One region of the Streptomyces sp. SCSIO 30461 genome, then DNA from elsewhere that is predicted to be linked to it. Evidence: riboswitches for the same ligand, from Rfam matches in the RefSeq annotation. Region 1 holds a riboswitch; each other region holds the start of a gene.
The links. Region 1 has a riboswitch for cyclic di-AMP ahead of V1460_RS14300 (LysM peptidoglycan-binding domain-containing M23 family metallopeptidase). Riboswitches for the same ligand answer to the same signal wherever they lie in the genome.

Region 1 (4,396 bases):
GAGGGGTTGACGGGGCGTGACATAGACCACCGAGCCGGCTCCCGGCGGACGGGAATAGCGGCACCGCACATGCGTCCGCCGCTCCCCCCGTCAGGTGGGGAGCGGCGGAGGTCTCTAGGTGACTGGTGTTAATCGTGTGAGCTCGCGCTGGGTCTTCGTCCTGTGTCAGGCTGCGGGGTGTTGGTCGCTGGGTGTGGGGAGAGGTTGAGCGATGGCAGTGGGCCGGACTCCGATGCAGCCGGGGTTGCTCTCCTCCACAGTGGGTTTCTGCGAGGGTCGGCTGGCGCCGAACTCGATCTACGCGGTGCTGCACCGCGAGTGCCGGGCGTTGTTCCCCGATGAGATGTTCGCCGATCTGTTCGCCGAGGACGGCCGCAGGTCGGTGCCGCCGATGATCGTGGCGGTCGTGATGGTCCTGCAGCGTCTGGAGGGTTTGTCCGATCGCGAGGCGGTCGAGCGGTTCGCGTTCGATGTGCGCTGGAAGTACGCCGCCGGCGGGCTGGACTTCGACCATCCGGGGTTCGTGCACACCGTGCTGGTCGACATGCGGGCGAGGCTTGCCGCTTCCGCCCGGCCGAACCGGATCTTCGAGCGGACGGTAGAGGTTGCTGCACAAGCCGGACTGGTCGGCCGCAGGAGGGTGCTGGACTCGGCACCGATCTATGACGCGGTGGCCACGCAGGACACCATCACGCTGATCCGTTCGGCCATCCGCGGCCTGCTGCGGGCGGCCGATCACGTGCTGCGGGCCGAGCTGCGGGCGGTGATCTCCAGCGGGGACGCCTACACCAGCACGGACAAGCCGGTCATCGACTGGACGGACGCGGCCGAGCGGGAAGCCCTCATCGATTCGCGGGCCCGTGACGGGTTCGCGCTGCTGACCGTGCTGGACGGCCGGGCCGTGCCCGGGGATGTGGGCCAGGCCGCGCGGTTGCTGGCCACCGTGCTGGGCCAGGACCTGGAGCAGGACGGGGGCGTCTTCAAGATCGCCCGCAAGGTGGCCGCGGACCGGGTCATCTCCACGGTTGATCCCGAGGCCCGGCACGGCCACAAGACCGTCCGCCGGTCCTTCGACGGTTACAAGGGTCATGTGGCCGAGGAACCCGACAGCGAGGTCATCACCGCGACCGAGGTCACGGCGGGCAACGCCGGCGATGCCGAGCCCGCCGCCGACCTGCTCGCCGACGTTCTCCAACCACCTGCCGCCGAGCAGGCAGACCAGGCGCGGGCCGAAGTCTACGGCGACGCCGCTTACGGGACCGGGCCGCTGCTGGCCGAGCTGGACGACGCGGGCGCCCGGGTGATGGTCAAGGTGCAGGCGGCCAACGCGCCCGGTGGGCGGTTCTCCAAGGACGCCTTCACCATCGATCTGGAGGCAGGGCAGGTCACCTGCCCGAACCAGGTGACCGCCGCGATCCGCCCGAAGTCTGATGGCGGTGGGACGGCCTGCTTCAAGACCGCCTGCGCCGCCTGCCCCCTTGCGGCGCAGTGCACTACCGCCAGGAACGGACGCGTCATCACCATCGGCCCTCACGAAGAACACCTGGCCCGGGGCCGGGCTCGCAGTGCGGACCCCGTCTGGCTGGCCGCCTACCGGGCCACCCGCCCCAAGGTCGAACGCAAGATCGCCCACCTGATGCGGCGGCGACACGGCGGACGCCGCGCCCGGGTGCGGGGCCGGGCCAAGATCGCCGCCGACTTCTCCTTGCTGGCCGCCGCCGTCAACGTCGCGCGGCTCGGCGTGCTCGGAATCATGTCCACAGGCAGTGACAAGTGGGCGGTCGCCGCCGGCTGACCGTCCCGAGGGCGCCCTGGACCATGCAAACGACCCGCACGCGGCCGTGCCAAGCCCTCAACAGCCCCCACGACGGCCACGAACCGCCCACACGCCGCCCGACCACCAGCCAGCAACCACGACCCTGACACCCCCAACGGCGACACCGCACGCCCAGGACGACCCGCTTAACACCAGTCACCTAGACGTCGCCTCAGTCGGAGAGGTGGTTCAGAGGCGGACGCCGTGCTTCCGGAGGTAGGCCAGCGGATCTATGTCGGAGCCGTAGCCGGGTGCGGTGCGGATCTCGAAGTGGAGGTGCGGACCCGTGGAGTTGCCGGTGGAGCCGGAGAGGCCGATCTGCTGTCCGCCGCTCACGTCCTGTCCGGCCGAGACGGACAGGACGGAGAGGTGAGCGTACTGGGCGTAGGTGCCGTCGGTGTGCCGGATGACGACCTGGTTCCCATACGCTCCCGCCCAACCGGCCGAGACGACAGAGCCGGGACCGACGGACTTGACCGAGGTGCCCGTGGAGGCGATGAAGTCGAGACCGGTGTGGTAGCCGCTGGACCACAGGGCACCCGGGGTGCGGTACGCGGTGCTGACACCTCCGGTGACCGGGGCGGAGTAGAAGGACGCCTTGTCCTGCGGGGCCGGGACCTCGGGAGCCGCGGCAGCCTCGACCTTGGCCTTGACCGCGGACTCACCCTTGGCCTTGGCCTCGGACTTGATCTGCGGGGCGGTCGGGGCCGTCTTGGGGGCGTCGGCGGTACGGTCGGCCGAGCGCGAGGCCCGGTCCGGCCGCGCCGGCGCCTGGGCGGGGCGCTCCGCCGGGGCCGCGGCCCTCGCCGGGGCGCCGAGGGCGAGCTTGAGGCCCGGGTGGATCAGCGAGGGATTCTCACCGACAGCCTCGCGGTTGTCGGCGTACAGCTTCTGCCAGCCGCCACGAACCCGCTGTTCGACGGCGATCTTGGAGAGGTGGTCGCCGGGCGCGACCGTGTAGGTCTTGGGCGACTTCGGTGCGGCGACGGCCTGTGGGACTGCGGCCTGGCGGATGGCGGCGGTGCGTTCGGCGGTGACCGTGGGAGCGGACTGCCCCGTGGCGTGCGCCGCACCCGCGGCGCCGATGAGCGGTAGTGCGATGGCGGCGCCACCCGTACCCGCGGCAACGAATCCGCGGGCGAGCGGGCTGGTCTTCGGTCGGCGGTGCTTACCCCGTCCGGGCATGGCGAATTCCTCTCCGGCGCCTGCGAGGTGAGCTGTCGGATTCGGGCTGGAGCTGCCCGGCCGCGCGAAGGCGCGACTACACCCCTAGCCGTCCGGAATCCCGGGACGGCGGCTTACCTGGGTCCCCCGCTCCTGCCACGCGTGGGTGTGTGCGGAATTCCGGTCGGCGGCAGGATTCGGCGGTCCGACCGGATTGCGGTGACCGTAGGCGAGTCGGACGAGCCGTACAAGCAGTGCTATTCAGTCGGCATTCGCCCGCGCGATATCAACGGGGATTTTACGGTCACTCTGCGTGGATTACGGATCTTTGATCGCCTTATAGGCAAAGGGTTTTGATGGGGAGACACGGCGACGGACCGTCACGAATATGATCCCGCTCACGACGGGAATACCATCCCATTACCAATGGGTGCACTCTGCCTTAATCAACTAAAACGGACACAAGCCGCATTCAACCCAGAGAGGAGCGCATCGGGCGGGGTGATTTTTTGGGGAATCCATGTCGTATGGTCGGGTGCACACCGCCGTCGGCGTGCGACACCCACCGCAGACACGGAGGAGCCCCCGTGACACAGCAGCTGCCCCAGGCCCCCTCGACCGAGCCCGAACTCTCGGGCGTGCGCAACTTCCGGGACGTGGGTGGACTGCCGACCGTGGACGGGCGCCGGGTGCGACACGGCAGGCTGTTCCGCAGCGGGCACCTCGCCCATGCCACCGCCGACGACGCAGCGTTCCTGACTTCCCTCGCACTCCACACGATCTTCGACTTCCGCAACTCCGCCGACCACAGGCTGGAGGGGCCCGATGTCGAGCTGCCCGGGGTGCGGAACGTGAACATCCCGCTCAGCGACCCCGCCGACGGCGCCGAGTTCTGGAGGATGGTGCATGACGGCGATCTGGAGCAGCTGCGCTCGATCCTCTCCGAGGGCAAGGCCGCCGACCGGATGTCCGATTCGTACCGGAAGATGGTCCGCGAACGGACGGACGAGCACAGCCGGGTCCTGCACTCCCTGGCCGAGGACAGCGTCCCCGCACTGATGCACTGTGCTGCGGGCAAGGACCGCGCGGGCCTGTCGATCGCGATCTCACTGCTCGCGGTCGGCGTCGAGCGGGACGCCATCGAGGCCGACTATCTGAAGTCGAACGACCCCCACCGCCGCTACAGGGTGCGCCGCAGCGACACATCACCGGCCGGAATGTCCCCTGAGGTCATGGAGCTGCTGCGACCGCTCTTCGACGCGCGTGCGGAGTACCTGGCGGCCGCCTTCGACACCATCGAGGAGACCTGGGGCGGCACTGAGCGCTATCTGACCGAGGGACTCGGCCTCACCTCCGCAACCCGGGAGCGGCTGCGCGACCGCCTGCTGGACGGATCGGTCTGAGCACCTGCCCGCT
Region 2 (4,396 bases), 2.0 Mb from region 1:
TGGCGCCGCCGCCCGTACCGTGCGGCGGCCGCGGCTTGTCTTTGGCGGCCCCGCTGATCTCGATGGCCTGCATCGGGCAGCAGCGTGCCGCCTGCCTGGCCCTCGCCGAGGACTCTGCGGGCACGTTTCGCGAGTAGTGCAGCGAGCCGCTCTGCGAGATGCGGAAGACTTCGGGGGCCTCTTGCTGGCAGATGCCGTAGATGTGGCAGCGGCTGTTGTCGACACTGAGCCGCACCGGCGCCGAACCGGGGACAAGCGACGGGGCGGTCGGTCCGGACGCCGGGGCCGGATCCGTGGGTTGCTGCCGTGCAGGCGGGCCCTGCGGCGGCTGGCCGCCGGAGACCACAGACCCGCCGCCGCTCGCCGGGCGGTGGCCGGGCACGGCCTGTGTCGTCCGATTCTTGTGGGGGCGGGGGGTGCCGGCGGACCGCCTGGGCGCTGCGAAGGGGGCGCCTTGGCCGTGAGAGCCGAGGAGGGGTCCGGGCTGGACACCCCGGGCGGGAATCGTCACGGCATAACCTCCGGAGTGATGGTGGTGGTGGGCTCGCGCAATCGGGAGCGCGACGGGAAGACCCTGATCAGGAACGCCAGCAGGCAGGCGGCCGCACCGCCTGCGACCGTGGCCGCGACGAGACCTGGCCGGCGCGGCTCCGGGTGCACCAGGAAGATATGAAGCCATATCAGCAGGAATGCGGCGTAGGCGAGCTGGTGGAACCTGAGCCAGCGGTGGTAGCCGAGCCTGCGCTGCAGCAACACAGAGCAGCCGACCGCGATGCACAGTTCGGTCCCCAGGATTCCGAGCCCCACGGGGATCCTCTGGAGCCCTCCGGCGAACGGCACGATGAGTTCTGTCGGACCCATGCCCCAGACGGGCTGGTAGAGGAAGGTCATTCCGTGCACGACTGCAAAGATCAGTGCGGACAGACCCAGCGTCATATGCGCCCCGTGGATCGTGGCCCGATTGACCCGGTGCTGCATGAACCTCAGCCGCAACACCACGCCGAACACCACGGCGGCCACCATCAGCCCGTAGGCGACGAGCGCCGCCAACCGGGCGATCTCGTGGACGCCGACGTCATACGGAAACCCCTTCTGACGGGCGTCGAGAGGGGAGCCGGGGATCGGGTCGGCGAACGGCGCTGCCGACGCATCCGGCGAGTACACGAGGACCACTGCCAGGATCAACAACAATGCGGCGAGTACGGCAGCCGGCCGAACCGCGCTCCACATGCCGTAGGGGGGTGAGTTACGGGGCATACCTGAAATCCCTGGTAGCGAATTCCTTGATGCAGGAACTGACAATGCACTAGTTCAATGCCTCGGAAGTCCGGGAGTCCCTTGGTCCTCCTTCGGGGAACTCCGAAGCGATAGCGCCCTCCAGCGTCTGAAGCGGCGACCATACACGATCCAACTGTGGGGAAAGACGGTCACGACGTCCTCACGCCGCACCTCCCCCAGGGGGAGGATATGGATCAGATCAGGACAATACAATCGACCTCATCCCCGCAAAGTGCGGTATATGCGACCTATGTCCGTGTGACGTGCCCGGTTCTCGACTCGACCGCAGACCCGGTGTCCGTGATGTTCGCAAAAGACGTTCAGACGGACCCGGATACAGCACAACAGGCTGAGGATTCGCGGCACACCCGCAGATTCAGCATGCCTGCTCAAGGCGCGGCGGCTCGTCCGGAGTGCGGCGCGCATCGCCGCGGAGTCGACACCGGCACGGTTATTCGACGCTCGCACCCGAAGGTGGATCGGATGCGACCGGGGGCGTCGCGGACAGGGATCTGACGAACCTCCGGCGAGGATGTCTTCCGTGTCGCCACGGGCCGATGCGGTAACGCCGACAGAAGGCTCATCGACCCAACAGCGCCGTCCCGAAAAGAAATACGCCAATCCGGCTTCACAGACAGGTTCGCCCTTGTGACATGGATCTCTCCGCAGGCCGGCACGGGCGCTCACGGAACTCCGACAGCCGCCTCCTGACCTGCAGTTCTTGCGATACGCCAAGCAAGCCCGCGCCGTCGGCGTCCGGGGCCGGCACCTTTGATCTCCACGCACGGTGCGCTTAGTGTTTCGCCATTCGCAGCAGCGATCCCCGTCGGAACGGAACGCCGAGTCCTGCCACCGACCGACGGAAGCAAACGACGCGAAAGCGCCGCTGGCAGGAGCGGGGGACCCAAGGTCTTCCGCCGGACCGCCGACCATATGCCGCGTAGCGCCTCAGCAGCGCGTGCGCCGGTCGCGACCGGTCCGGCTCGGGGTGAAGCCGTTGACACCGCACGTCGCGGTCTGGCCGGGCAACTCACGTCCGAACCCGACAGCTAACCTCGCAGGCATCGGTGAGGACATCAACTCCATGGGTAAGCATCGTCGCGTATCGAAGAAGTTCGCCCGATTCGCCACCTTCGTCAGCACCGCCGGTACCGTGGCCGCCCTGCCGCTGATGGCGAGCACCTCAGCCTCTGCCGCTTCGGTCGAAACCTGGGACAAGGTCGCCGAATGCGAGTCAGGCGGCGACTGGTCGATCAACACCGGCAACGGATACTACGGCGGCCTGCAGTTCGCACAGTCCAGTTGGGAGGCCGCAGGCGGCCTGGAGTACGCGGAGCGCGCCGACCTTGCGACAAAGGACCAGCAGATCGCCGTCGCCGAGAATCTGCTCGCCGTTCAGGGTCCCAGCGCTTGGGCCTGTGCCTCGGCCGGTGACCTGACCTCGGACGGCCCAGCCCCTGACATCAACCCGAGCAGTACGGTGGGCGCCTCCGAAGCGCCGTCGTCCGACACCACGGATTCGGCGGACAGCCATGCCCCGGGGGACCCGGGGGAGGAGTCCGTCCCGTCCTCGGCCAACCCCCGGCCGCATACCAAGGCGCGCGGCGAGATCCGTCATGGCTCTGCCGGCTGGCACAGGCTGTCGGGGGCCGACAGGCCCACCGTCAGGGACACCGAACCGATCAACTCCGGACAGCGCTTGCGTCACGGCTGACCGTTGGCCGAACGGTGCGTCATCGGTGAGCCGTTCCATCTGCGGCCGGGTACACCCACCCGAAGCAGGTTGACGGTTTAGGGCGAAAAGGCCCCTCCAGGTGGGGTTGAAGCCCGGCACCCGGCGCAGCGGCGGCCGCTCCTCCGTCCGATGGCCCGCATGTCCCGTCCGGAACGAGCCGGCCCATCTGGACACGCTTCCAGCTCGCTGGTCGCCGGACCGGTTCAGCTCCATCCGGTACCGCTGCCGTTTGCGGCGCCGTGCCACCGGAGCCGAGTTCTGTCCGGCGTCCTTCCCCCAGCCAACACTGCTGAAGGAGTACCCACCATGACCCCTCGCCGCAAAGCGACCGTTGTCGTCGCCCTGGGTATCGCCCCGCTTGCGATGACCGGCCTGACCGCTTCGCCGGCTGCCGCACACGGATCCATGACGGACCCCGTGAGTCGCGTGGCCGCCTGTTACGCCGAGAACCCGGAGAGCCCGGACTCGGACGCGTGCAAGGCGGCGGTCGCCGCGAGCGGCACGCAGGCTTTCTACGACTGGAACGAGGTCAACATCTCCAACGCCGCGGGCAACCACCAGGATCTGATCCCCGACGGTGAGCTGTGCAGCGCGGGCCGGGACAAGTACAAGGGGCTGGACCTGCCGCGTGCCGACTGGCCGGCGTCGAATATCGTCTCGGGCAGCCACACCTTCCGCTACAAGGCGACCGCGCCGCACAAGGGCTCCTTCGAGCTGTACATCACCAAGGACAGCTACGACCCGACGCAGCCGCTGAAATGGTCGGACCTGGAGGAGAAGCCTTTCGCGCAGGCCACCGATCCGGAGCTGGTGGACGGCGACTACGTCATCGACGGGACGGTCCCGGCCAAGTCCGGGCGACATCTGATCTACTCGATATGGCAGCGCTCGGACTCACCGGAGGCCTTCTACACCTGCTCTGACGTGGTGTTCGACGAGGACGACGGAAGCTCCGAACCGACCGCCTCCGAACCGACCGCCTCCGAACCGACCGCCTCCGAACCGACCGCTTCGGCGCCGACCGACGAGCAGATCGAGGCGGGCAGAGGCAGGTCCACGGTGGACCACGGGGGCCATGGCGGTCCCACACCGGACCACCGCCATCACAAGCGGCCGTCCGGCACCCCCACCACCGCGGCGCTGAAGTCCGGCAACTCTCCGGACGCCATGAGCGCCGGTGAGAGCCTCGCTGAGACCGGCGGCAGCGGCTCGACGACCCGGTATGTCGTCGGCGGCGCAGCACTGCTCGCCCTCGGGGCCGCGGTGATCTTCGGTACGGTCCGCCGAAGGGCCGGTCACTGACGGAGCCATCCGAAGCGTGCGGCTGATGACGGCAGCGTGCGGCTGATGACGGCGCCGTTCTCCAGGAACTGTGGTCACGTG
Region 3 (4,396 bases), 2.2 Mb from region 1:
GCTCGGTGGGCGGCGGAGGCGTGTCCATGGCTGAGTCTGTCTCTTCGCTCTTCGTTGTTCGTGCGACTGGCGTCGCCGGTCGTGGTCGGTTGTCGTACTAGCGTCCCGTGTCGGCGCGGTCGACGTCGTCCCAGACGTTCGAGTACCAGGGTCGCCCGACGCCGTTCTCCTCCGCGCGCGGTTGCTGTCCCGCCCTGGGGTCGATCATGGTGTAGCCGGTCTCGCCCGGCATGACCATGTGCAGATGCTCGCGCGCCAGCCGCTTGACGTAAGCGTCGTCCTGGAGCCGCGCCTTCTCGTCCCTCAGCCGTTCCACCCGCTCGCGGGCCTCGTCGGCGAGCCGCTGCTGCTCGGCGATCTCGTTGCGCTGCGACACGTACTGCCGCGTCGGATAGGCGAGCGCGACGATCATCGAGCAGACCACCAGTGCGAGGAAGGCCGCGCGCCCGGTGAGCCGGGAGCGGCGTGCCTGGCGGCGGGTCTGCGAGCGGTAGACCCGGGCGGCGGTCTGCTCGCCGAGCAGCCGCAGCCGGGTCGCGGTGGAAAACCGGTCCCGGTCCCGGGCCATGCGTGCCCCTCCCCGTTCGATGCGGTCCGTACATGCCGACGTCCCCGCACACGGTACGTGACCGGGTGCGGGGACGTGCGGAACGGACGTGCGCCAGAGCCGGCGGCCCGTCCGATGACCGCCGTCCGACGGCCATCGGACGGCTCTCGGACCGTCAGCCCTTGAAGCGCGGGAAGGCGCTGCGACCGGCGTACACCGCGGCGTCGTCGAGGATCTCCTCGATACGCAGCAGCTGGTTGTACTTGGCGACGCGCTCCGAGCGGGCCGGCGCGCCCGTCTTGATCTGGCCGCAGTTGGTGGCCACAGCCAGGTCGGCGATGGTGACGTCCTCGGTCTCACCGGAGCGGTGGGACATCATGCACTTGAAGCCGTTGCGCTGGGCGAGCTCGACTGCGTCCAGGGTCTCGGTCAGCGAACCGATCTGGTTGACCTTGACCAGCAGGGCGTTGGCGGTGCCCTCCTCGATACCCCGGGCGAGACGCTCCGGGTTGGTGACGAACAGGTCGTCGCCGACCAGCTGCACCTTGGTGCCGAGCTTGTCGGTGATCACCTTCCAGCCCGCCCAGTCGTCCTCGAACAGCGGGTCCTCGATGGACACGAGCGGGTACGCGGAGACGAGCTCCTCGTAGTACTCGGTCATCTCGGCGGCGGAGCGCTCCTTGCCCTCGAAGAGGTACTTGCCGTCCTTGTAGAACTCGGAGGCGGCGACGTCGAGCGCGAGGGCGACGTCCCTGCCGGGCGCGTACCCGGCCTGCTTGATGGCCTCGATGATCAGGTCGAGTGCCTCGCGGTTGGAGTCCAGGTTCGGGGCGAAGCCGCCCTCGTCACCGAGACCGGTGGACAGACCGCGCTCCTTCAGCACCTTCTTCAGGGTGTGGTAGACCTCGGTGCCCCAGCGCAGCGCCTCGGAGAAGGACTCCGCGCCGATCGGGGCGATCATGAACTCCTGGATGTCCACGTTGGAGTCGGCGTGCGAGCCGCCGTTCAGGATGTTCATCATCGGCACCGGCAGCAGGTGCGCGTTCGGGCCGCCCAGGTAGCGGAAGAGCGGGAGGTCGGAGGCCTCGGAGGCGGCGTGCGCAACGGCCAGCGAGACGCCGAGAATGGCGTTGGCGCCGAGCGATCCCTTGTTGTCGGTTGCGTCGAGGTCGAACATCGCCTGGTCGATCAGGCGCTGCTCGGTCGCGTCGTATCCGACCAGCTCCGGGCCGATCTGCTCCAGCACGGCGAGGACGGCCTTCTCGACGCCCTTGCCCATGTAGCGGTTCTGGTCTCCGTCACGGAGCTCAATGGCCTCGAACGCACCGGTGGAGGCACCGGAGGGCACGGCAGCACGGCCGGTGCTGCCATCGTCGAGGCCGACCTCGACCTCGACCGTGGGGTTGCCTCGGGAGTCCAGGATTTCCCGGGCTACGACGACGTCGATGGACGGCACGAGCATCTCCTTCTGGGATGTGTCGCTAGGAGTGACGCCGCTGCCGCAGCGTCGGTGCAGGGTCGCTTTGGCCTTGCGGCATGAGCCTAACCGGACCGGGGGCCACGCTCGGCCGGGGCCCGACCCGTGGGACGAAAAAGGGTGTGAAACCAGCAGAAACCCCGGCCCTGGGCGCACCTCCCGTATCCGCGGCGCTACGGGGGAAGGGAAGCGCACGGAGACGGCGGGGGTGAGGCGCGCCGGGCCGGGGTTGCCTGGGGGGCGGGGATGCCGCGGAGGTGTTCCCTCGCGGCACCCCCGGTGGGGGGATCCCTGGGCGGGGGCCCTGAGCGGAAGGGCCCCGGGGTTCTGTCGGCCGGGCCGTCCAGCCGCGACCGGGTCAGCTCAGGTGCAGCAGCTGACCGGGGTGGATCACATCGGCGTTGTCGATGATGTCCTTGTTGAGCTCGAACAGCTTCTTCCAGCCGCCCTTGACCTTCTCCGCCTCGGCGATCTTGCTGAGAGTGTCGCCGGGCTTCACCTTGTACTCGCCGTCACCCTTCCTGACAGGGGCGGCGGAACGCTCGGAGCGGGTGGTCGGAGCCTCGGCGCGCTCAGGGGCTGCGGGCTTCGCGGCTTCCTTCGCGGCGGGCTTCGGAGCCTCGGCGGTACCACCGCCGTACGGGGTGCTGGACAGGTTCACACCGCAATTCGGCCAGGCACCCTTGCCCTGACCTGCCAGGACCTTCTCGGCGATCTGTATCTGCTCGCTCTTGCTGGCCTGGTCGGCGGTGGCGGCGAAGGCGGTGCCGCCGTAGGCGGCCCACGTGGAGGCCGAGAACTGGAGGCCGCCGTAGTAGCCGTTGCCGGTGTTGATCGACCAGTTGCCGCCGGACTCGCACTGGGCGACGGCGTCCCACTCGGAGGCGGTCGCCGCCGATGCGGTCCCCGAGATCATGAGCGGCGCGGCGATGGCGGCACCGGTGACACCGGCGGCGTAGGCGGCGATACGGGTGGTGCGGACGGACGGGCGACGACGCTTGCCCTTGCCGGAAAGCAGCATGAAGTGATCCCCTCACCGACGCCTGCGAGGTGAGCTGTCGGGTTCGGGCCGATGGGGTGCCATCCGTCCGTCGGATCGGGTGTCCGACGGCACCGGAAGGCGAGCTGCCCGGCCGCGCGGTCTTGCGTCGCGCGGCTTCACCCCAAGCCGCTCCGAGCCCTCATCGGGCCGGCGCGGCACTTACCTTGGGTCCCCCGCTCCTGCCTACGGCGCTTGAACGCGACGGTTGTTCCCTTCGACCGACGGCAGGATTCGGCGTGACGGTCGACGGGGCCCGCGATGGCGAGCGGTCAGACCGTAAACACACGCCTCCCCGATGTTCAAAGGAGGAACATCGGGGAGAAATCACCCATACCTGACGACGCCTGATGTCCGTTTTCGCAGGTGAGAGGGTGGATGGCCCCACTTAGCGGCCATCCGGGGCCAGTTGACCGGAAGAGACTCATGTCTCACTTTCACAGAAGAGGACATAAGCACCCCAATCCCTACTCCGCCTAGTCCAACTACTCCCGCTCCAAACCGAGATCGAGGCTCTGTCCGGGCAGGATGAGGTCGGCGTCGGTCCCGACGACCTCGCGATTCCCGTCGAAGAGGGCGGGCCAGCCGCCGGGCACCTGATGAGCGTCCGCAATCGAGGAGAGACTGTCACCGGCACGGACGGTGTACGCACCCGTCGCACCGACGCCGTCCCGTGTCGATGTGTCACCTCGCGAGGCATGACGACCGGAATCACTCTCATCGCCCGAATTGCCCGTCTCGCCTGCTTCGTCTTCTTCGGTTGCTTCGGTTGCTTCGGCCACTTCGCCTTCGTCGGCGGCTTCGCCGCGATGCCTGCCGGTGCCGTCACCCGCACCCTGGGCGGAGTCAGCGGACCCGTCCGCGCCCTCACCGCCACCATCGGGCACGCCTCCCGACGGGGACTGCGCGGATTCCGAGGCCCCCGCGGAAGCGTCGGGCGAGCCGGAGTCCGAGCCCGTGGCGGGATCCACGGAGGCCGAGTCCGGGGCCGCGGGCTCCGGAATGACGGCGTCCGCACCATCGCCGAACGTCGGCGGGTCCACCTCACCGCCGGACCCCAAGGTCCGGTCCAGGTCACCCGGATCGACCTCGGGCGCGGTGTCGGTCATGACGAGCCCGGTGACCACGGCGCAGCTCTCCCAAGCCGCCGAGCCCTCCGCCGCCAGCAGCTTCTCCGCGACCGCGATCTGCTGCGATCGGCTCGCCAGATCGGGCCTGGGCGCGTAGGCCGTACCGCCGTGCTGCTCCCAGTCCTGCTGCGAGAGCTGAAGCCCCCCGTAGTAGCCGTTGCCGTAGTCGGCACTCCACACGCCTCCGCTCTCGCAGTTCGCGA

Region 2: another riboswitch for cyclic di-AMP. It lies ahead of V1460_RS05450 (transglycosylase family protein); the one in region 1 lies ahead of V1460_RS14300 (LysM peptidoglycan-binding domain-containing M23 family metallopeptidase).
Region 3: another riboswitch for cyclic di-AMP. It lies ahead of V1460_RS04840 (transglycosylase family protein); the one in region 1 lies ahead of V1460_RS14300 (LysM peptidoglycan-binding domain-containing M23 family metallopeptidase).

The regions. Positions count from the first base shown of each region.
Region 1 covers NZ_CP146101.1:3,231,123-3,235,518, reverse strand. Annotated here, with positions in the region: gene V1460_RS14305 (IS1182 family transposase) at 212-1,795, shown strand; gene V1460_RS14300 (LysM peptidoglycan-binding domain-containing M23 family metallopeptidase) at 2,006-3,001, opposite strand; cyclic di-AMP (ydaO/yuaA leader) riboswitch at 3,006-3,159, opposite strand; gene V1460_RS14295 (tyrosine-protein phosphatase) at 3,568-4,383, shown strand.
Region 2 covers NZ_CP146101.1:1,189,245-1,193,640, reverse strand. Annotated here, with positions in the region: gene V1460_RS05460 (FAD-dependent oxidoreductase) at 1-235, opposite strand, end outside; gene V1460_RS05455 (ferric reductase-like transmembrane domain-containing protein) at 508-1,257, opposite strand; cyclic di-AMP (ydaO/yuaA leader) riboswitch at 2,150-2,357, shown strand; gene V1460_RS05450 (transglycosylase family protein) at 2,363-2,992, shown strand; gene V1460_RS05445 (lytic polysaccharide monooxygenase) at 3,320-4,315, shown strand.
Region 3 covers NZ_CP146101.1:1,059,629-1,064,024, reverse strand. Annotated here, with positions in the region: gene V1460_RS04855 (DUF501 domain-containing protein) at 1-28, opposite strand, end outside; gene V1460_RS04850 (septum formation initiator family protein) at 98-568, opposite strand; gene eno (phosphopyruvate hydratase) at 723-2,009, opposite strand; gene V1460_RS04840 (transglycosylase family protein) at 2,383-3,045, opposite strand; cyclic di-AMP (ydaO/yuaA leader) riboswitch at 3,050-3,267, opposite strand; gene V1460_RS04835 (transglycosylase family protein) at 3,549-4,396, opposite strand, start outside.